Regions from separate parts of the Pantoea sp. X-Soil-ISGK-259 genome, predicted to be linked through region 1. Evidence: predicted binding sites of a transcription regulator. Region 1 holds the regulator's gene; the other holds the start of a gene.
The links. The regulator LexA, encoded in region 1, represses DNA repair genes until DNA is damaged. The targets are predictions, from matches to a motif close to TNCTGTATGTACATACAGNA.
Positions count from the first base shown of each region.

Region 1 (11,804 bases):
GACGCCCCTGTTTTGCCAGATCGGCAAAGAAGGCCAGCGCCGGTTTCAGGTTCTTCTCATCACCGCCTAAGGCGTAGTTGGCAGCCAGGACGCCGTTGGCCGCCTGAGCTGCCACGCCGACGTCACCGATAGTAACCACATACTTACCTTTCTTCAGATCGGCCCAGCTGTGGGGGATATCTTTAACCTGCTGCTTGTCGATCAGAAAAGCGATGGTGCCGGTATAAGCCAGTGCCCAGTTACCCTCTTTATCTTTGGCCCAGGCCGGAATCTGATCCCAGTGCGTCGGTTTGTAGGGCTGGGTTACACCCTTCGCGACAGCGATTGGACCAAAGGCGGCGCCCACATCGCCGATGTCAGCGCTGGCGTTCTCTTTCTCTGCATCAAATTTCGCCAGCTCCTGCGCCGATGACATATCGGTATCGCTGTGCTTAAGGCCATATTTGGTGCTGATGTCGTTCCAGGTATCTTTCCAGTTGGCCCAGCTGTCTGGCATCCCGACGCTGTTGACCTGACCTTCACTGCGCGCCGCTTTTTCCAGCGCGGCGAGGTCGTTATCGGCGGCCTGCGCAACGGGCAGGGTGAGGACTACAGCACTGGCTACTACAGAGGCGATAAACGCTTTCATCTCAGTTGCTCCGGGTGTAAGTTGATGGGCCTGGCTGGTCTAGTCCAGCAAGAACCGAGCCAATGTAGCCCCTCTATATGAACGATTTATGACAAAGCGGCGCTGTGCGGGGAATGGGCGATGAAAGACGTGGCGCGTTCGCCCGCCACAGGCGTGTTTATCTGACCAGTAAAAGTGCGAAGTCGCACCAAAATGAGGCTACTGTTGTGGAGTCGATAGCACTCAAAACGGCGGATGCGATAGCCAGCGCACTGCTGACACGCATTCAGGCAGGTGAGTTCAGCGGCGGACGCCTGCCGGCAGAGCGTGCCTTAAGCGAGGCGTTCAGCACCACGCGGATTACTCTGCGGGAAGCGCTGGGCAAGCTGGAAGCGCAGGGGATGATCTACCGTGAACTGCGTCGTGGCTGGTTTATCGCACCGCCGCGTCTGATCTACAACCCGCTGCATCACAGCCACTTTCATGCCATGGCGACGCAGCAGGGGCGTCAGGCAACCACTGAGGTGATCGCCGCTGAGCAGGTCGCGGCGCACGAGAGCGTAGCCACTGCGTTGCGGCTGGCACCCGGCTCGGCGGTTTACTGCATACGCCGCCTGCGGCGCATTGATGGGCGTGCGGTGCTCTATGTTGAGCACTACCTCAACCCCCGTTTTTTCCCTGGCCTGCTTGATGAAGACCTGACCCGTTCCCTGACCGATCTCTATGACCAGCGCTACGGTATTCGTTATGGCGGCGCGCGTTTTACGATTATGCCAGGCCCTTTACCCGAGGTCGCAGCGCCCACACTGAATGTGGCACCGGGCAGCCCCGGCTTGCTGATCACCCGCATCAACCGCAATCAGCAAAAAGAGGTGATTGACTGCGATTGTGAATACTGGCGTTACGATGCGCTCTGTGTTGATGTGGAGGCCTGAGGCGTTATTGTGATTTGCGTCACACTCGCGCATGATGCTGCGCTAATAACTCCTTTTTAAAGGCGCAACATGAGTGACAAAAATCCTTTGGCCCGCCACCTTGCAACGGTACTGCAATGGGTGCTGAATCTGGGGCTGCTGAGTCTGGCGATTATCCTGATCGTCTTTTTAGGCAAAGAAACGATTCATCTGGCAAACGTGCTGTTTAACACCAGCGAGCAGGCTTCCTCCTATCTGCTGATTGATGGAATCGTCATCTATTTCCTCTATTTCGAATTTATCGCCCTGATTGTTAAGTACTTTCAGTCGGGCTATCATTTTCCCCTGCGCTATTTTGTCTATATCGGGATCACGGCGATTATCCGCCTGATCATCGTCGACCATAAAAATCCCTTCGATACGCTCTGCTACTCTGCGGCGATTCTGATTCTTGTCGTCACCCTGTGGCTGGCAAACAGCAACCGGCTGAAACGCGAGTAATCCTCCTGCCGTCTGACACGACGGCAGGTGTTCGCATCGCCTCTCTGCGCTAAACTAGCGACCTGAAAATTATCGGGAGTGGTGCTATGTCGCAAGACGCACTCAGCTTATTACGTTCGCTCAACTGGCTTTCTCCGTCGCAGGCCACCCTTGCGCCGCCATTGCTTGACTGGCTGATGGAGGAGGATTCAATGACGCGCCGTTTTGAACAGCACTGTCAGCGGGTCACGGTTCAGCCGCTGCGTGAAGGCTTTATCGACGCCAGCGAGTTGGGTGAGGAAAGGGCGTTATTGCCAGACGACGAACGCTTCTGGCTGCGTGAAGTGCTGCTGTTCGGCGACGATCAGCCCTGGCTGGCTGGCCGCACGCTGGTGCCGGAAAGTACCCTCAACGGGCCAGAGGCGATGCTGCAACAGCTGGGCACCCGTCCTCTGGGTCGCTATCTTTTCTCCTCGTCGACGCTGACCCGCGATTTTATTGATCCGGGCCAGGTAGAGGGATTGTGGGGACGGCGTTCACGCCTGCGTCTTTCCGGCAAACCGCTGCTGCTGACTGAACTGTTTTTGCCGGCATCGCCGCTCTATCGCGATCTGGTCTGAGGATTCTGTGGTGCAAAATAGCTTAAGTATGAATAAGTGGCGGGCCTATGCTCGCCTGATGCGTATTGATAAACCGATCGGTACGCTGCTGCTGATGTGGCCAACGCTCTGGGCGTTATGGCTGGCGGATATGTCGATTCCGCCGCTGCCGGTGCTGGCGGTGTTTGTGGCCGGGGTTTTCGTGATGCGAGCAGCCGGTTGTGTGATCAATGACTACGCCGATCGGAAAGTCGATGGTCACGTTGAGCGCACAAAGCACCGTCCACTGGCCAGCGGCGCGGTCAGTGCAAAAGAGGCTAAGCTGCTGTTTGTGATTCTGGCGCTGGTGGCGTTTGCGCTGGTGCTGACCATGAATCTGATGACGATTATGCTCTCCGTCGTGGGGCTGGCGCTGGCCTGGGTCTATCCCTTTATGAAGCGCTATACCCATCTGCCGCAGGTCGTTTTGGGTGCCGCGTTTGGCTGGGCAATTCCCATGGCGTGGTCCGCAGTTAGTGAGTCCTTACCTCTGGTCTGCTGGCTGGTATTTATCGCTAATATCTGCTGGACGGTGGCTTATGACACGCAGTATGCGATGGTGGATCGGGATGATGATCTGAAGATTGGTGTGAAATCGACAGCGATTTTATTTGGACGTTTCGACAAGCTGATCATTGGCCTGCTGCAACTGGCGACCCTGCTGCTGATGGCGCTGGTGGGCATGATGCTGCATCTGAATGGTGCTTTCTACTGGACGCTGCTGCTGGCGGCTGCGCTGTTTGTTTATCAGCAGAAGCTGATCGCCGGGCGCGAACGTCAGCCCTGCTTCCAGGCTTTCCTGAATAACAACTACGTCGGGATGGTGCTGTTCCTGGGCGTACTGATGAATACGCCGCCGTTCAGTCAGCTGTTCTGAAAGTTTTGGGCATAAAAAAGGCGACCTCATGAGGTCGCCTTTTTACAATGCGCGCGGGGGTCAGTCGTGCGCCACCGCGGTTTCAATCGTCATGCGGACATCACTGGTGACCAGGTCAGCCAGAATATGCCAGGTCGCCAGGGTCTGCGCGACATCGGCATCACCGCTGTCGCTGATATACCCTTCATCACGCAACGTCAGTACCAGTGAGGTAAAGACCGCTTTGTCGAAGAACTCCGGCGCATTGATTCCGTGCAACACTGACAGACGCTGTGCCAGCGTCCGGCTCTCTTTCTCCAGCGTGCCACGGTTAATCGTCGGCTTGGCGCTGAGAATCGAGAAGGTAATGGCATAACGCTGCAGCGTTTCGCGCACACCGGCGGCCAGCAGTTGCAGCGTGCGATAGCGTGCTGCGGTAAAGCGCAACTCACCCGCTTCGACGGTAATCAGGCCCTGACGTGCCAGCTCCTGACTTACGTCGGTCAGCAGTTGTGGCAGCTCATCGGTCTGCCAGCGCAGGAACAGTTCACTCTTCAGCATCGGATAGACCAGGCTCACCTGACGCAGCAGTTCCGCTTCACTCAGCGTCTGATGTTGCTGAACAATGGCGGCAATCAGCGACGGCATCACCAGCATGTGATGAATGTTGTTACGGTAGTAGGTCATCAACACTGCCTGCTCACGTGGCAGAATGATGATGTCGCCAATACTGTCTTTTTCACTCTCAAATTTGTTCATACTCAGGGCGTGATCCAGCAGCGCTTCTGCGGAAAGATCGGGTACGGTCGCATTGGGCGAATAAGGCACATTACGCAGCAACTGGGTATAGCACTCCAGCTGTTCAATCAGCTGTTCACGGGTTAGTGAGCGCTGACGTGACGCCAGCAGCGCCGTGACACAGAGGTTCATCGCGTTAGCCGCGCCCGCTTCATTAATACGCACCATCAGACTGGCCGCGATGTCATTAACGGTCGGCGTTAACCAGCTCGGACGTTGCGGCTCAATCGGATCGATCGCGTCGCGCCATTCCGGCACCCGCTTATTGAGATAGTTGACCAGCGGCAGCGGTTCGCCGAAGTTAACGTAACCCTGACCGAGATTGCGCAGCTTGCGTAAGCCGCGCACCATCTGCATGAAGCCCTCTTTCTCTTTGGCTGCACCGCGTAGTTCTTTGGCGTAAGTGCCCACTTCCATCACGTGCTCATAACCGATGTAGATCGGCACCAGCGTGATGGGGCGATTTCCGCCGCGCAGCATCGCCTGTAAGGTCATGGCTAAGGTGCCGGTTTTCGGGTCCAGCAGGCGACCGGTACGTGAACGGCCTCCTTCGACAAAGTATTCAACTGAATAGCCGCGGGTGAACAGCTCGCCGAGATATTCGCGGAATACCGTGGCGTAAAGCTTATTGCCTTTAAAGGTACGACGAATAAAGAAGGCGCCCAGACGACGGAAAATCGGTCCGGCTGGCCAGAAGTTGAGATTGATACCCGCGGCAATGTGCGGCGGCACCAGCCCCTGATGATAGAGCACATAGGAGAGCAGCAGATAATCCATATGGCTGCGATGGCAGGGTACATAGACAATCTCGTGGCCATCCTGCGCCAGCTGGCGAACTTTTTCACCGCCATTGACGTTGATGCCCTGATAGAGACGACTCCAGAGCCAGCCCATCACACGGTCGGTGACGCGAATGGCTTCATAGGAGAAGTTAGCAGCGATCTCTTCCATCATCTCAACAGCATTCTGCTGGGCTTTCTCATGGGAGATTTTTTTGCTGCGCGCTTCATCTTCGACGGCTTTTTCAATCGCTTTGGATTGCAGCAGACGATTAAACAGATCCTGACGCGCCGGTAAACGCGGGCCGATCGCCGCCAGTCGCTGACGGGCAAAATGGATGCGTGCCACGCGAGCCAGTTTCTGGGCAATCGACTTGTCCGTACCGTGTTCCGTTGCCATGCGGCGCAGCGAGACGGTCGGCGAGAAGCGGACAAAACTGTCACGTCCGTGCCAGATGACCGCAAAGAATTTCTGCACCCCATTCAGCACACGCAGATGCGGCGTCGCTTCGCCCTGGACTTCACGTCCTGGCGCACGACCAAACATCACGGTGACCGGCAGCATCTGAATATCCAGCTCAGGATTATTGCGATGCAGGTCGAGGTAATCGTGAAAGATTTTTACCGATTCAACGCTGGGCACAAAATAGGGAAATACGCGTGGGCCATTATGAATAAACACGTGGCGCGGCAGCAGCGAACCATCAATCTCCAGCGGAATCAGCGGATCGGGCAGATGATGCCGCAGACACTGTGCGCGTAAAGTCAGTAAGTCAGCCTTCGAATCGTAAGGCAAAACATACATAATAGGTCGGGTCGGATCCAGACCATGTTCAGACACGGGATCGGCCGGAATGGCCTTACTTTTTACCAAAAAGGAGAGTGGTAAATTAAGTAATTTGTAATAGAGTTTACGCCAACCTGACATAGACAACATGAAGCCTCTTGTTAGCAAAGCGCCGCAAGCATACCAGAAAGCGCAGCGAAGATCTGTGGTGGTGCCAATTGCACGCAGCCCAGACATTGACGTCAATTGAATGAAAGGGTTCCCACATCATGGCAAATAATGCCACCGGACTTATCAGAATAGTAAAAGCCGCAGGCTACTCCTGGCAGGGACTGCGTGCCGCCTGGCAGCATGAAGCCGCCTTTCGGCAGGAAGCCCTGGCTGCGCTGGCCGCTATTATTATCGCGTGCTGGCTGGATGTCGATGTGATCGCCCGCATCCTCATGATTGGCGCCGTGGTGCTGGTCGTCATTGTCGAAATCCTCAATAGCGCCATTGAAGCGGTGGTTGACCGGATTGGTCAGGAACATCATCCCCTGGCGGGCCGGGCCAAAGACATGGGCTCGGCGGCGGTACTGATCAGCATCTTACTGGCCCTGTTTGTCTGGGTCGCGCTGCTCTGGACACATTTGCGATAAGCCTTCCATAACGCGCCTGAGGGCGCGTTTTCCCTGACAATCGGTTTCCATTTCGCCAATACCTGTATATACTCACAGCGACTGTATAAACAACCAGGGGGCGGGATGAAAGCATTAACCAGCAGGCAGCAGCAGGTCTATGACCTGATTCGCGACCATATATCTTCAACGGGCATGCCGCCTACGCGTGCAGAGATCGCCGCGCAACTGGGCTTCCGTTCGCCAAATGCGGCTGAAGAGCATCTGAAAGCGCTGGCGCGTAAAGGCGTTATTGAGATCGTTTCGGGTGCATCACGCGGCATTCGTCTGTTAATGGAAGAAGAAGTTTCAGAAGGACTACCGCTGATTGGCCGGGTTGCTGCCGGTGAGCCGATCATGGCGCAGGAACATATCGAAACCCACTACAAAGTGGATCCGGGCCTGTTCAAGCCTTCTGCCGACTTCCTGCTGCGCGTCAGCGGAATGTCGATGAAAGATATCGGGATTATGGACGGCGACCTGCTCGCGGTACATAAAACCCAGGATGTGCGCAACGGTCAGGTTGTCGTGGCACGTATTGATGATGAAGTCACCGTTAAACGCTGGAAAAAGCAGGGTGCTATCGTGCACCTTCTGCCTGAAAACAGCGATTTTGACCCTATCGTGGTCGACACCCGTGCGCAGTCACTGACCATTGAAGGTCTTGCGGTTGGCGTGGTGCGTAACGGCGAGTGGCTTTGATTCTGAGGCCTGCGTGCATTCGCCTTTTCTGATGCTATTCTGTCTGCCCTAATTTTGTTGCCTGCTTTGCTGCAGCGACACTGAGCACGGAACGGCGAATGCGCTTTATCACGGCAACGGATAAAAATCTCTGGCGGCTTGCGCTGCCGATGATCCTTTCAAATATCACCGTTCCCTTACTGGGCGTGGTCGATACTGCAGTTATTGGTCATCTCGACAGCCCTGTCTATCTTGGCGGGGTTGCGGTCGGGACCACAGTGACCAGCTTCCTCTTTATGTTGCTGCTTTTCCTTCGAATGAGTACCACTGGCCTGACGGCACAGGCGTTTGGTGCGGGCGATAAAACCGCTCTGGCACGCGCGCTGACGCAGCCGCTGATCATTGCGCTGCTGGCCGGCGTGCTGTTCATCGCATTGCGTTATCCGATTATTCAGCTGGCGACCCATCTGGTAGGTGGCAATCCTGATGTACTGGAACAGGCGGCGCTGTTTATTCAGATTCGCTGGCTCAGTGCACCTGCAACGCTGGCAAACCTGGTCATCCTGGGCTGGCTGTTGGGCGTTCAGTATGCGCGGGCGCCGGTAATCCTGCTGATAGTGGGCAATCTGGTGAACATCGTGCTCGATCTCTGGCTGGTGATGGGGCTGCACTGGGGTGTCGCGGGAGCAGCAACCGCCACGGCGCTGGCGGAGTACATCACGCTGGGCGTCGGCGGCATCATGGTCTGGCGGGTGTTAAAGCTGCGCGGTATTACGTTTAATCTGCTGAAGCAGAGCTGGCGCGGTGACAGCGGCCGACTGCTGCGACTGAACCGGGATATCATGTTGCGCTCTCTGATGCTGCAGCTCTGTTTCGCCTCGCTGACCGTGCTGGGTGCGCGGCTGGGTCCGGATGTGGTGGCGGTTAACGCGGTATTACTGATGTTCATTACCTTTACTGCCTACGCGCTGGATGGTTTTGCCTACGCGGTTGAAGCTTTTGCCGGCGAAGCGCATGGCGCAAAAGATGGCAGTAAATTGCAGCACGTCTGGCACTCAGCCTGTCGGCAGGCGGTGGTAGTCGCGCTCTTCTTCTCGCTGGTTTATGCCATTTTTGGCCCGCAGATTGTTACCCTGCTGACCTCGCTTGAGTCACTGCAGCAGACAGCTGACCGCTATCTGGTCTGGCAGATAATCATGCCGCTGATCGGCGTCTGGTGTTATCTGCTGGATGGAATGTTCATCGGGGCGACACGTGGACGCGAGATGCGTAACAGCATGGTCGTGGCGGCGGCTGGCTACTTTCTGACGCTGCTCAGCGTACCGTTGCTGGGCAACCACGGTCTCTGGCTGGCGGTGACGGTATTCCTGGCGCTGCGCGGCCTGTCACTGTGGCTCATCTGGCGTAAGCACTGGCGTCAGAACAGCTGGTTTGAGGCGTGATCCAGCAGCGCTGACCCGGGAGGATACGGATTATTCTGTATTATTCTGCATTTTTGAAATTGGCTACTACAATTAACTCTAACAAGCGAAGTTAACCCGCGCTTTGTATCGTTATTTTGTTAAGCAGCAAGATAATTATTTAACCCGAGGATTGGAGGTCTGCCATGAACAAAGATGAAGCGAGCGGCAACTGGAAGCAGTTCAAAGGCAAAATGAAAGAGAAATGGGGCAAGCTGACCGACGATGATATGCAGGTTATCGAAGGTAAACGCGATCAGCTGGTCGGTAAAATCCAGGAACGCTACGGCTATGCAAAAGATGAAGCAGAGCGCGAAGTAGCAGACTGGGAAGGCACCAATAAAGATTACCGCTGGTAATCAGCGCATTCCCCGATAGCCCGCTAAAATCGTTCCGGCGCGCCTGCACCGGAACAGTACAGGGACGGAACCGCACAAGGATGTGCCCGTCAGCCGCGTTTTCCCCGCTTTTTACCCTCATCCTGATGATTATGATCGCAACTCTCATGGTGCGTGCAGGCTTCAACGACGGCACAACTTTCACATAAACCATGTGCTTCAATCACGCTGTGGCGTAATGCAAACTGCGCTTCACCCGCCAGTGTCGCGATAATCTTTTCTACGCCCTGTGCCTGTTTCTCTGTAACGGCTGCACAACGGTCACAGACCAGCATGACTGACGTATGTGCCGGTGCTTCAAAGTGGTGACACATGACGTAGCTATTGTTGGATTCCACCCGATGAATGAAACCCTGTTCCAGCAGGAAATCCAGCGCCCGATAGACCGTGGGCGGCTTAGCCTGTGGTTCGCTGACGCGAAGTTGATCCAGCAGGTCGTAGGCGCTGATAGAGCCCGGCTGTTCCGCCATCAGGCGCAACACCTCAGCACGTTGCGAAGTCAGACGCACACCGCGCTGCAGGCACATTTTTTCGGCCTGAATCAAAATTTGCTGCGACGTCATGTTGGTCATGAAAATTCTCCGCTGGATAAGTGATGTTATTTTATCACACATAGTTTCGCGGTGCTGAGGTTGGTTTTTGTCTGATAAAACAGCATTATTCGCCTGATAAAGCAGCATATTTAGAATTCAGCCCGCTTTTTATCTCAAATATGACGATAATTCAGATCCATTCTGCAACCGTCTGAAGCGGAATTTGTTGGCATTTTGCTTTGCATCTCACTGAGTTAAGAAGTAATGTTCAGAAAGACTTAAGAAAAGTCTGGCATTGTTTGAAATGCACCGATGCAGTCTGAACTATTACAACGGTTTTTTGATTGGAAAACGTCCAATCCTTTGAATTAAGACACTGTTTCCTTTGAATTCACAGCAATAACGCGTTAGCCAGGGTTCACAATAGGGCTAACAAACTATTCAGTCGTTGAATGTTTCAATGACAATTTCTCAGGTGATGGCAGGCAAATGGTGAAAAAATCCGCTCAACGTTCAGCGCTGAAGTACTCCGCTGTAGTGACCGCGCTTTTCCTTTCTTCTTCCGCCATGGCGGCAGGGACCTGGTACGATGCACGTAATGACGCCATGGGTGGCACCGGCGTAGCATCTTCTCTTTATGGTTCCGCAGTGCTGGCGAACCCGGCATTGATGACGCGTGCTAAACCCGACGATAACGTCAGCATTATTGTTCCTTCAGCGGGTATTCAGGTTACTGACAAAGATAAGCTGCTTGATAAAGTTGATGATATTTCGGACACCGTGGATCGTTACCGCACAGTGCTGAATAACTTTACGCCAGCGGATTTCTTCCGCGGCTACCCTGAATTACGCGCCGCCTCCGGCGATGTCGCTAACAAACTCAGCGATTTGCGTGGCAACAAAGCGGATGGCAGTGCGGGTGCGGCCGTGGCCGTGACCATCCCCAATGAGACCCTGCCTTTCGCCTTTATCACCAAAGCCTACGGAACCGCGCACGTCCGCGCCAATGTCGTACAGGGTGATATCGACTATCTGCGCGGTGTTGCTGACGGTACGCGGTTCCCACGTCCTGGCGATCAAAATAACCTGCGCTCCAGCGCCAATGGCCTGGCGGCACTGACCACCGATTACGGTGTCGCGGTGGCGCATGAGTTCACCATCGCCGGTCAGCCAGTATCTGTTGGTGTGACGCCAAAAGTGCAGAAAACCTGGCTCTATAACTATACCGCCAGCATCTACAACTACGACAAGAACGACATCAACAATAGTAAGTATCGCAGCACCGACACCGGCTTTAACGTTGATGCCGGTCTGGCGACCACCTTTGCTGAAAACTGGACGCTGGGCGTGACCGGACAGAACCTGGTTTCACGCGATCTGCAGACCAGAGAGGTCAATGGTTACCGCGACACCTACCAGATTCGCCCGCTGGTCACCACCGGTCTCTCCTGGGATAAAGGTCCGTTTACCGTGACGGGCGATGTGGATCTGACGGAAACCAAACGCTTCAAAAGCCAGGATAACAGCCAGTATGCGGCGGTGGGCGCGGAATACCGCGTATTTGACTGGCTGCAGCTGCGTGGCGGTTATCGTGCGGACATGCGTTCTCACGACGAGAATGTCGCCACAGCAGGTTTTGGTGTGTCACCGTTTAACAAAGCCGTCCATCTGGATCTGGCTGGCTCAGTGGGTGCTAACAACACCTGGGGCGCGATGATGCAGCTCGGCTTTAACTTCTAACCGCGTTATTCAGGCTGTCGGGGTCGGGCGATGCACTATCGCCCGACCTTGTGTTATCCTTGCACAGAATTCCATCATCTTTAATTACCGGATTGCCTGCGCTTCATGTCTAATTTCTCTTCGCAACGCTTCTCTATTGCCCCTATGCTCGACTGGACCGATCGTCACTGTCGCTATTTTCATCGTCAGCTGACCGGCGATACGCTGCTCTACACCGAAATGGTGACCACGGGCGCGATCATTCATGGCAAAGGGGATTACCTGGCTTACAGTGAGGCGGAACATCCGGTCGCATTGCAGCTCGGTGGAAGCGATCCGGCGGCGCTGGCGCAGTGCGCGAAGCTGGCAGAGCAGCGTGGCTACGATGAAGTGAACCTCAATGTCGGCTGTCCCTCCGATCGCGTACAAAATGGTCGTTTCGGTGCCTGCCTGATGGCCGAAGCGAATCTGGTTGCGGATGCCATTAAAGCGATGCGC
Region 1 covers NZ_AP035986.1:284,378-296,181, forward strand. Annotated here, with positions in the region: gene AC6I77_RS01255 (ABC transporter substrate-binding protein) at 1-628, opposite strand, end outside; gene AC6I77_RS01260 (UTRA domain-containing protein) at 835-1,542, shown strand; gene psiE (phosphate-starvation-inducible protein PsiE) at 1,612-2,022, shown strand; gene ubiC (chorismate lyase) at 2,109-2,621, shown strand; gene ubiA (4-hydroxybenzoate octaprenyltransferase) at 2,632-3,516, shown strand; gene plsB (glycerol-3-phosphate 1-O-acyltransferase PlsB) at 3,577-6,000, opposite strand; gene AC6I77_RS01285 (diacylglycerol kinase) at 6,129-6,497, shown strand; gene lexA (transcriptional repressor LexA) at 6,603-7,217, shown strand; gene dinF (MATE family efflux transporter DinF) at 7,316-8,638, shown strand; gene AC6I77_RS01300 (CsbD family protein) at 8,803-9,015, shown strand; gene zur (zinc uptake transcriptional repressor Zur) at 9,105-9,626, opposite strand; gene AC6I77_RS01310 (conjugal transfer protein TraF) at 10,077-11,327, shown strand; gene dusA (tRNA dihydrouridine(20/20a) synthase DusA) at 11,433-11,804, shown strand, end outside.

Region 2 (11,804 bases), 1.5 Mb from region 1:
GTATCGCTGATTCGTCAGTTGGGCGAAATGGCCGAAAAGGAGTGCAGCGATGAACGTGTAGAGCAGATTGCTGATGCACGACACTGGCTCAAAGGTTTCATTGAAGATTCGCCTCGTGACCGCGCCGAATTAAACTGGCTGGTCGAGACCGGGCAGGCACCGGTTTCCCTGAAAGATTATCGGTAGTCATAAGGCTTCGACGTTTATTTCTCATGAGAGCCGGACGCCCTTCTGGCTCTCATGCGCTTCATACTGCTGTCCCTTTGCTTCTCTTTACGGCCGCTCTCTCGCTGCCCGGCATCCTGACCAAAAAACGTCATTCATCATTACGCTGAAATAACTGTACAGATTCACTTTTTGCGTATAACTTCGCGGCTATTCGATCGTTTTTACATCAACAGCCAGGAAACGCACCATGTACCCGAACCCGAGACTGCCGCGGACGGCAGACGATATCGCCCGTTATTTCAATGCGGCAAGCCTGCCCTCACAGCAGGAGACACTGGGACAGGTAGTCGTGGAAATTTTGCATGCCGGCGGGAATGTGAACCGTAAGTCGATCTGTACCAAACTCCTGCGTCGCCTCGAAACAGCGTCCACTGAGGAAGAAGAGCGCCACTATCGCGCGCTCATCAGCCTGCTGTTTGGTCGTTAATCATCGCCACGCTTCGCCCCGGTCAGCGCGTCAGTGGCTCCCCACTCTCCGTCACCCGCTGTGCCTGAGGATGTTTCGCTGTCTGGGTTTCAAACCCACCACGGGCGGCAAAAACAGAACAGCCAATGGCTGCCACGAGTGTCAGTAAGATTGAAGTTTTCACGAAACGGGCCTTAATTTTCCACGCAATAGAATAAAGCGTAAAAGCCTGGCACATAATCAGACCCGGGGAAAGGAAGCGGAAGAATTCCTCTGTCCGGAAAGCGTATATCAGAGAAGCGCCTGTTTACGGATGCTGCTGTCCCCACTCAGAACACTTATCCCAGTATTTTCAATGCCAGCGCCAGCGTCTGCTCTTCATGGATCACATCACTGACTTTGCCCGACACGCGCATACCGTATGCGATGCAGAGAATTAAACCGGCTGCCGCTTCACTGTCCAGCGTGCGATTGATAGAGCCATCCTGTTGTCCCAACTCCAGCAATGAAACCAGGAAGCGCTGACTACGCTTGATGACATCATCAATGCGCTGCGCAAGGTCTTCATCCATCGTCTGCAGCGCAATGGCGCTGGACACCACCAGACAGCCGCATCGCCCCTCAATGGCACGCGCCGAATCCAGGTAGAACTGTAACAACTCCGTGATTTTATCCCGTCCGCTGACACAGGGTGCCAGACGGCGGCGCAGTTCGGTATTTCTCAGCAACAGATAACGTTCGAACACCAGCAGAAAGAGGGAGCGTTTGTCTTTAAACGCTTTATAGATGCTGCCTGCGGAGAGGTTCATCGCCTCCCCCAAATCGCCTATTGATGCCGCGTGATAGCCTTTTTGCCGGAAAACGATCATGGCACGATCCAGAGCCTGTTCAATGTCGAACTCCCTGGGCCGTCCCCGCTCTTTGTTTTTATGCGCTGTCGCTGTCGTGCTCATTAATTACCGGCCTGAAGAAGTGCGTTCCTGTCAGAATCAACAGGGATTCTATCCCAGGCTCGGGTAACAAGTATAGCTGGCGGCGATCAGCCCGCAGCATACATTCGGACAGATCTCTGTTCCTGTCGCTGAATGGCAGAGGGGGTGTAACCGGTTGTGACCTGCAATCCGGCTCAGGTTACAGGACAAACCGCTCATGATTCACTCAGGTAGTAACGCGTTTTTTTTGCGGCAATCAGCCCGTTGCTGTGTGTTTATTATGGTCAGCCATAATCTGAGCGGCTTAATTAACAGCCTGGCGTGGTTCTCATTGTCAGCAAAATATAAAAAGAGTCGGTTTTTTATATCGCTGTTATCGTCGACCGCGTAAAGCTCATATTCATGATGATGGCGGGCCAGCACCTACTTCAGCACAACCACCGGCAAATCCATTACCCGCGTGGTATAGGCAGGTGACAGCATCTCGCGCTTCATCGCCCAGGCCTTGTTGATCCCCTGCCCGGCAAACCAGAGTTTTCTGCTGCCAGGTTTGTTAATTTTATTAATCAGCGGCATCAGACGATGAGTGGTGTATTCCTCAATAGCAAAATGATGTGAAGCACGGCTTTGCTGATCGAGACAGTCAGTTGATGTGATTTTAAGCGTCCATTCGACGGTCCTCAGACCGGCCTGGGAGGAATCAGGCACGGTCTGATTCTGAATTAGTCGCGTTTTTCCATCTTTATCCAAAATACCGCGATGCTCAGCAGTAGACAGATAACAGCACCGACGCTGAACAGCAAATCAACAGCCAGATTCAGGCTGGCATGATCCACCACCGCACCTAACAGCACGGGCACCCAGTTAGCGATATAGGCAATGACGTAGAACAATGAAATCAGTTTTGCGTGACTGGCTGCAGGAGAGATCATATTTAGCAGGGTCGCACTTCCCACAAAGATGGCGCCATAGGAATATCCAGCCACAAGCAGTCCTGTGCATGCCCATACTAAAGAGTGGGTGCTAATAGCCCAGGTAAAAAACACAATCGAAATGGCCTGAGTAAGACAGCCGGCAGCAAGAGATGTGCGAGCGCTAATCCGGCGGCTCAAAATCTGACTGATACCGGCCACCATTAAGTATACCGCAATCACATAGCCATAAACGCCCTGACTATGAATGCCGAGCAGATGCTCCGATACTGCCGGTCCAATCGACAAAATACTGGCGGCAAACTCCCAGCTCATAAACAGAGCGCCAGCGCACAGGAAAAAACGTATGCCAGTCGCTTTCAGTCCGGCTTTAAGTGTCGTACCCGCTGAAATGGCAGACGAGGATGGCGCAGCCTTGGGTTGATCGTGATGACGCACTGGCCAGCTAAAACGTAATCCGATCAGGGCAATCGCAGCCGTGATCATAATCAGCAGAAACGGCAACGTCTGGCTGTGGAAATTTGTCTGAATCGCCACGCCGCTAAAAACTGGCCCCAGTGCCAGACCGGTGGTGAAAGAAAGCGTTGCGAGCAGAGCTGCAGCTTTACCGCCATCTTTAGGGCCAAAACGCAAAAGGGCAATATTAGCTGCGCCGGTTAATGCCCCGGTTCCTACGCCCGCCAGCAGGCGTGCCATAAACAGACAGGCAAACGAATCGGCGAGTGAAAACAGCAATGCACCTGCGAAGACGGCCAGTAGTGCAGGCATCATCAGGCTGCGCAGGTCAGCAACTTTCCCTGCAAGATTTCCTACACTGAACAACGCAATCAAAACACCTGCCGCATACGCGCCATAAATGATTGTCAGGCTGACGGCGGTTAAGCCCAACTGCTGTTGATAGAGGGGATAAAGCGGCGTTGGTGCACTGCTGTTCAATAAGGCAGCGACTAGCGCCAGTGCAAGAAAGAATAAAACGCTCTTTTTGGAAGCAGAATTCTTTTTGTCTGTCGGACGACTATCAATAGTTAACACTTCTGACATTTTTATTTCCTGAGCTGTAGATAAATCAACTCTGTGCAGCGAATGCGAATACCACAGAGCAGCAAACAAAGTGATGATAAAACCTGCTTATTCCCTATGGTAGAGACAAGATTGCATCACAAGCATTCATTTATGCAGCTTGATAATCCGCACTGAATGTGTCGTGTTACGCTGGATACGGGTTATAGCAATGCAAATCGCTAATAAGGCCTGCCCATAAAAAAATGATTAATTAGCGCTGCTATTAATCATTTATAACTACCGCTTTTCGATCCCCATAAGCTCAAACATATGGAAGGATAGATAACCACTCGTATAAATGTGACTGATTTGCTTATTCTGTAATTGAGCAATAAGGGCCTCGGCATAATTCAAAGCAACATCTGCTTTGATAGTTTCTCTTCCAACAACTTTATCTGAGGTAAACGCCGGGCAGGTAGTGTTAAAAAAATCATCTTCAAAAAATTTCATTTTCTAAATCCATTAGAATAAAAATAAAGATAATCAGAAGTAATGAGGAAAAAATGTGCGTTATATGAAAGGCTTCACATAACAAAACACATCGCGCCTATATCCAAAAAACGGCCCATCATAGTCACAATTCGAAATTATTAAAGTTGCATTAATGCTTCGCAACAATGCAAAAATACTTATAATTTTATGGTGCTGTTTATGATATGGCTTATGAGTTTTGATAATTTTTTAGCCACGCTGAAGATATCCGTTTAGTTAAAAATAACATGGAGCAGTGGATGAACTGGGATGATGTTCGCTTTTTCCTCGCATTAGCGAGACAAAAAACGTTGCGGGGTGCCTCAAAATCGTTGAACGTCGATCAGGCGACAGTCGGGCGCCGTATCGCCGCGTTCGAAAGCGCGCTCAGTTCCCGGTTATTTATACGTACGCCCCGCGCTTTTATGCTGAGCGAGTTTGGCGAACAGGTGATGGCAGAAGCCAGTGCTATGGAAAGCGCTATGCAGGCGATGAGTCGTAAAGCCGCCTGCGGCGATAGCATCCCTGCAGGTAACGTTCGCATCGCCAGCACAGACACACTCGCCACTGTGTTTGTCATACCTGCCATTCAGCGCCTGCGCGAACAATACCCGGATATCACCGTAACCTTATTGACCGGAATAGGCCTCTCCGATATCTCTTACCGTAGTGTGGATATAGCCATTCGTGGTGCCCGACCCGATTCTGAAGAGTTAATAGTTAAACGACTAGCGACCATTGATATGGGGCTTTACGCCAGCCAGCGTTATTTTGATCGGCTCGGAGAACCGCAGCAAGAAAGCGGATTGACTGATCATCAACTGGTCATGTTTCCGGCAGACATGGTGCCTCGTCATCGACAAAACCTGTGTGGCTTTGCAGTAAACAGCCAGCAAGTCGTGCTGGAATGTAATACACAACTGCTGATGCAATCCGCTATTAAACGCGGGATTGGCATCGGCCTGCTTTCGACATTTTTAGCTAACTGCGATCCGCAATTAATCCCGGTATTTCCTGAAAAGCGCGACCCGGTTGATATCTGGCTGGTGCTCCATCCGGATCTGCAAAAAGTCGCACGTATCAGGGCAGTGATTACGGCGCTGGAGCAGTGCTTTGCGGAAGAAACCAGGTTAAGAGAAATTTAGCAGACCTTGCGGTTTCAGTAGCTGAGGAAAACCACCCAACCTACTTAACCGCCGCCACCGGCAAATCCGTTACCCGCGTGGTATAGGCAGGTGACAGCATCTCGCGCTTCATCGCCCAGGCCTTGTTGATCCCCTGCCCGGCAAACCAGAGTTTGCCGCTGCCGCTTTTGTTAATATTATCGATCAGCGTCATCAGCTCTTCGCTATTGCGGCGTGGCTGATGTTCGTCAAACAGATCAAGCTGAGCCACGCCATGGCTGAAAAAATCTCCCAGTACGATGCCCGCTTTCATGTAGCGATGCCCCTCAATCCAGATGTTATCCAGACACGCCATCGCAACGCCGACAATGTCGCGCGTGTCCTGCGTCGGGATCAGCAACTGACCGGTAGACTGATTACCATAAAAGGGTTCATCCGTAGCATGGGGGCTGGTACGCACAAAGACCCCTACCTGACGGCAATATTGATTGTCACGACGTAGTTTCTCTGCCGCACGTTCAGCATAGGCGCAGACGGCTTCGCGCATCTGGTCGTAGCTGGAAATACGGCTGCCGAACGAACGCGAACACATGATCTGCTGTTTATCCGGTATCACCGACTCCAGCTCCAGGCAGGATTCACCACGCAGCTCTCTGACGGTACGTTCCAGCACTACGCTGAACTGTTTGCGAATAGACTCGGTGCTTTGGCAGGCCAGATCTTTCGCCGTCGTAATGCCCATGGCGTTGAGCCGCTTGCCGATACGGTGACCGACACCCCAGACCTCAGCCACATCGACGAGGGCCAGTAGTTTTTTCTGCCGTTCGGGATCCGACAGATCGACAATGCCGCCGGTTTTGCTCCACTTTTTGGCCGCAAAATTCGCCAGTTTGGCCAGCGTTTTGGTCTGTGCAATGCCAACGCCCACCGTCAGATGGGTCTCTTTGCGTATCCGCTCTCTGACCTGGTGACCAAAGCTCTCCAGCGCCATACAGTTCTGCACGCCGGTGAGATCCATAAAGGCCTCATCGATCGAGTAGATCTCCACCGACGGCGCCATCTCTTCCAGAATCGTCATCACCCGAAGGCTCATGTCGGCGTAAAGCGCGTAATTTGAGCTGAAAACCTGTACATTGTGATGGGTCAGCGCTTCGCGCATTTTGAAATAGGGCGCGCCCATTTTGATGCCGGCTTTCTTCGCCTCGGCGCTGCGCGCAATCACACAGCCGTCGTTGTTCGATAGCACGACGACGGGCTTGCCTTTAAGGTCAGGCCGGAAAACGGTTTCGCACGACGCATAAAAGCAGTTCACATCCACCAGCGCGAACATGCTCAATGTGTCGCTTTAATCACAAACGTCACTACGCCAAACACCTCCAGCGCATCTTCGGTCTGGATAGCGATCGGTTTAAATTTGGTGTTCATCGGCATCAGTTGCAGGCAGGGATGAAGCTGAAGACGTTTAACGGTGAATTCACCGTCGACGGCAGCGACCACGATATCGCCGTGTGAGGCGGTGAGCGAGCTGTCGACGACCAGCATGTCACCATCATTGATGCCCGCCTCAATCATTGATTCACCGCTGACCCGCACAAAATAGGTGGCGCTGGGATGCTGAACCATGAGCGCATTGAGATCGATACGTTGTTCGACATAATCCTGCGCCGGTGAGGGAAATCCACACGGCACACGTTCGATATAAAGCGGTAAAGACATGACGGCGCGGACGTCCGCAGGTTTAATGAATTCCACAATTACACTCCTTTTTCAGATTACTGTATATAAATACAGTAATAGCTAATCCCCCTTTTAATCAAGTGACGTGGACCCCTTTTACGCGAAGAGATTGATGGTAATGCACTTTTTTTTAACCGTTTTTCTCTTACTGGTGTGAGAATAAACGGAAACAGGTTACTTTCGCCGCACTGCGGTAATAGTCTCGCTTTTTACTTACAGTCACGCCTCTTATAAATTAATCCGCCGATTATTTTGACTTAAGGAAAATCCGACAACGACTCTCTGGCATGGGGTGAGGTTTGAATATTTAGCGCGGGCTGGTTATTCTGCCTTTTTAAAGCATGGAGGGGTTATGGCAGACGACGATCGCATCAAACATCTGGAAGAGGCAGTCGCACAGTTAACCGTTGAGACGACGGTATTAAAAGCGATACTCGGTCAGCAAATTGCACTGAATAATCTCAATTACAAAGGGAAGTTTGACGATGTACTGGCGGCGCTGGCGAAAGAATATGCCGAACGCGGTCTGGAGGAAGGTAATAATCAGGCCATCCATGATGCCCTGCGTGAATATATTAAATATGAACCGCCCGCAATGGAATAAGCAAACGTTGGGCAACGTTCGCTTGCCGACGACGTTATCGGCTCCTGAACGCTGCCCTTCCCTGATCGGCCTGCTTCAGCAGCCGTTTCAGGCGAAGCGGTCAGAGATTAAGGCTGGCTGTCACTCTCCAGCGCATCCTGAATCGCATCGGCCAGATTACCAATTTCATTCGCCACAGCCTGCAGGTCCCAGGAGGTTTTTGAGCCGGTTGCCGACGTAGAAGCGCTGACGGACTCCTTTGCCACTGACAGCGCGGCCGCCACAGCAACTGAACGTTTATGTTGTTCCTGAGTCACGCCCGCAGGCGGAATCGCGAAATAGTCGTGAACCATGATCATTTCCTTGTGATGAATAAGAGGCCACCTTAGCTTTCTGCATCAGGCGTGGGAAGTGAATTATGCAGCCTGTGCCGTCAGAAGCACAAGATTGCAGCAGCCTGCCACCGCACTCTGACACTGCTCTCCATTTGTGGTGTAAAAAGCTGTACAGCTTTTGCTAAAATTCTCCTGAAAAACCGTTTTCACCCCGTCAGACAATCCGGGTAAAAAACGCAGAAACGGCCGCCTCAAAAAAACCCGCCTGACAAAAAAACTCATAACTTATTGTATTAGTTTAATTAAATAAAAAAATCGCATTCAGCGCACTTTACCACGGCTTATACCAGGCTAAAAAAATGAAATATTCTGTCAAAGTTTCTTGTACAACTTTTAAATTCCTGTATAACTTTATCTCGTGATGTTAAATCACTTGTAACGAGGTGCTTTGCACCGCATCTGAAGGTGTTGTGGATTTCCACCTTCAGATGCAATTTTTTTGCGTCAGCCGGCAACCGGCTATCAACCGACGCACACTCCCCAATTCTTTATGAGGCCTGACATGCAAACAACAATGAATACAGAGTCTCAGATTTCTGATTACTTTATGAACTCTGGCGCCGCGATGACGACAGAAAAACAGGTTATCGCTGCGGTTCACGCTGAACTCGCCCATTCAAAAGCCCATGTCTCAGATAAAGACATTGTGCTGGGCCTGATTCATCGCCTGGAGAGCGAGCGTGACGTAGTTAAGCAGGATATTTACCGTCAGGCTCTGGAACACGTTTTGCAACGTGCAACGGCCACCAGTGAAAGCTGAATTGTTAAACAGCTATAGCGGAAGTGAGGATGCTTTCCCGTACTGAATCAGCCCCTTTTAATGGGGGCTTTTTTATCTCTTCTGCACTGAGTCATATGTCACTTTCTCATCGTTGATATTGCCTGTCCTGTCGTACCAGATATAGCTCCGAAAATGACCTATTTCCCCGCTTTTTTTACCGTAAATTCCGATTAATTGCTCTCGTTTCGCTTTATTTATCCGATATCTGTGTCCAGGCTTTTCCTGCATCTACTGCAAACACAGGCGAGGAAAATAGCTATGTTTCATCATTCATCAAAACTTCAATTCCCGGTTCGTGTAGAGAAGCCCGACCCAGAGTTTGCCATGCTGTTACAGCAAGCCATCGGCGGCGTCGAAGGTGAGATTCGTGTAGCGATGCAATACTTTTTCCAGGCGATGGGCGCGCGAGGTGATGCGCGGATTCGGGATCTGCTGATCTCCACCGCCACCGAAGAGCTGAGTCATATCGAAATGCTGGGCTACGCTGTGGCGCTGAACCTTGAAGGCGCACCGCTCTCTTACCAGGAAGCATCAGCCAAAGACCCGGTGGTTAATGCCATTCTGGGCGGCATGAACCCACGCCATATTCTCTCTTCCGGTCTGGCCGCGATGCCGGTAAACGCCAACGGCATGCCGTTCGACATGAGCCACATCTACGCGTCCGGCAACGTGGCCGCCGATATGCTGGCTAATGTCACCGCAGAAGCCACCGGTCGTGTTCTGGCGACCCGCCTCTACAACATGACCGAAGACAAAGGCATGAAGGATTTCCTCTCCTTCCTGATTGCCCGTGACACCATGCACCAGCAGCAGTGGCTGGCGGTGATCGAAGAGATGGGCGGATTGAACGCGTCGCTGCCGATCCCCAACAGCTTCCCGCAGGAACATGAAGCGCAGGAGCACGCTTACTACTGCCTGAATACCTCGCTGGATAAACCGCTGCCGGAAGGTCGCTGGAGCAGTGGTCCAGCTTACGATGGTCATGGTCAGTTCAGCGCGAAACAGCAGCCCGATATTCTGGGTGATGAACCGATACTCGGCAATGCCCGTCCCGGTTCCGGTGCACAGTCAGAACAGATCGATGGCGTCACACCACCAAAACCTTAATCCCTCGCCTGTCAGGGTCCAATGCCCTGACAGGGTTGATCCCTTTTTACGGAGGAAAAGTCATGTCATCCACTCAGCGTCCACTCCCCCCTTTTGCCGCGCAGCAGCAGACGTGGCCAGGCAGTACTGCCGCGATGCAGCCACAGCCCGATCACGGCGAAGAGAGCTATCAGGGTTCCGGCCGTCTGGCGGGTAAAAAAGCGATTATTACCGGCGGGGATTCTGGCATTGGCCGGGCCGTGGCCATTGCCTTTGCCCGGGAAGGTGCCGATGTGCTGATCTCTTATCTTGATGAGCATGAGGATGCGCAGGACACCGCCCGGCTTGTCGAGGCCGCCGGTCAGAAAGCGCTGCTGGTGCCAGGCGACATCACCGATGCCTCACACTGTAATGCGCTGGTTGATAAAGCCGTTGAAGCCTTTGGTGAGATTAACATTGTGGTCAATAATGCGGCATATCAGATGACACGCGAGTCGCTGGAGGAGATCAGCGACGACGAGTTTGATCGCACCATGAAAACGAATCTTTACGCGATGTTCTACATCACTAAAGCGGCCACAAAGCACATGCCAGCGGGCGGATCGATCATCAACACCGCCTCGATCAATGCCGACCAGCCGAAACCGAAGCTGCTCGCCTACTCCGCGACTAAAGCCGCCATTATTAACTTCTCCGGAGGCCTGGCTGCCCTGCTGGCAGAGAAAGGTATCCGAGCTAATGTGGTCGCGCCCGGTCCTATCTGGACACCGCTAATCCCCTCGACCATGCCGGTTGAACAGGTGAAAAACTTTGGCAGTGAAGTGCCGCTGCAGCGTGCCGGTCAACCTGCTGAGCTGGCACCCACCTACGTGATGCTGGCCAGTGACGAAGCCAGCTACATTTCCGGCGCGACTATCGCCGTTACGGGCGGCGTGGCTATTATTTAACGTTCGCCGCTTCCCTGGTCTCTTCGGCCAGGGAATTTCCTATCAGTTTCTGCGCGATCCCCCACTGATAAAGCGGGTCCCGCGCCAGATTCTTCATTTTCACTTCGCACATGATATCGAAATCCTGGAACGACAGTGCCCACGCATTCAGCGTCGGATTAAAGAAGTAGTCGGAGTGCGCCCGCAGTTTGCTTTTGCTCACACCCAGCTGCTGCTGATCGGGCCAGCCCTCCTCCGGAATAATTCCCTCCTGAGAAATCGAATAGTGCAGCACCGGCCGCATACCCCGCCATGAGTCAATGACGCTGGCAACACGCGCGTCATCCGGCTGAATAAACTCACTCTCTTTTACCCAGTGATGGTGAATATCCAGCACCACCGGACAGAGGGGTGCCGCCTGCAGCACATCATCCAGCGAGCAGGAAATCTCATCATTTTCAACCGTCAGCATCCGCCGCGCTTCCGGGCTGAGCTGAGTAAACGCGCGTTTAAAACCGTCGAATCCCGCCCTGCCATTCATATGAATGTTGATTTTAAAATCCTGGAAGGTCTTACCGTAGCCCATGAGACAGGCGCAAAGCGCGTGATACTCCACATCTTCCAGTGCGCGCGTCACCACATCCGGATTATCGGAAGCCAGCACCGTATATTGTCCCGGATGGAATGAGAGCCGGATTTGATGCGTCCGCGCCAGCTCGCCACAGCGGGCAAAGAGTGGATAAAGCTCAGGCAGAAATTCCGCAAAGAGCGGCGTGGCTTCGGGAACCGTATAGAGCGGCAGCAGGTCGCTGCCGATGCGCATCATTCTGAGTGGCGCCGGTAACGTAGCCAGATGCTCCAGTGTCAGGTAGAGATTATTAAGGTTAGTAACGGTAATCTCATGAATCAGCTGATGACGTTCAGCCTGAGGTAAACTCAGAAATCGTTTACGGGTGGTGGCGCGAAACGGGAAAAACTGTTTACCGTCGCTATTGAGATACTTACATGCAAAACCTAATTTCATGTCTGCTCCTGATTTATGCTTATCAGAAGTGTAACAGGCCTCTGGCGACCAGCCAGTCGCGGGCCACAGAGATCGGGGTTAACCATGACAGGGAGAATCACCATGCAGGGTCACCAG
Region 2 covers NZ_AP035986.1:1,800,733-1,812,536, reverse strand. Annotated here, with positions in the region: gene AC6I77_RS08460 (hypothetical protein) at 1-186, shown strand, start outside; gene ycgZ (regulatory protein YcgZ) at 416-655, shown strand; gene AC6I77_RS08450 (hypothetical protein) at 678-818, opposite strand; gene AC6I77_RS08445 (TetR/AcrR family transcriptional regulator) at 973-1,587, opposite strand; partial or broken gene AC6I77_RS08440 (DUF4113 domain-containing protein) at 1,990-2,145, opposite strand; gene AC6I77_RS08435 (MFS transporter) at 2,289-3,539, opposite strand; gene AC6I77_RS08430 (hypothetical protein) at 3,798-4,010, opposite strand; gene AC6I77_RS08425 (LysR family transcriptional regulator) at 4,292-5,176, shown strand; gene umuC (translesion error-prone DNA polymerase V subunit UmuC) at 5,217-6,485, opposite strand; gene umuD (translesion error-prone DNA polymerase V autoproteolytic subunit) at 6,488-6,907, opposite strand; gene AC6I77_RS08410 (hypothetical protein) at 7,245-7,496, shown strand; gene AC6I77_RS08405 (hypothetical protein) at 7,604-7,828, opposite strand; gene AC6I77_RS08400 (biofilm development regulator YmgB/AriR family protein) at 8,436-8,630, shown strand; gene AC6I77_RS08395 (manganese catalase family protein) at 8,910-9,758, shown strand; gene AC6I77_RS08390 (glucose 1-dehydrogenase) at 9,821-10,684, shown strand; gene AC6I77_RS08385 (UV damage endonuclease UvsE) at 10,677-11,687, opposite strand; gene AC6I77_RS08380 (MmcQ/YjbR family DNA-binding protein) at 11,790-11,804, shown strand, end outside.
Region 2: the regulator LexA is predicted to act here: its motif matches at 6,929-6,948, upstream of umuD (translesion error-prone DNA polymerase V autoproteolytic subunit).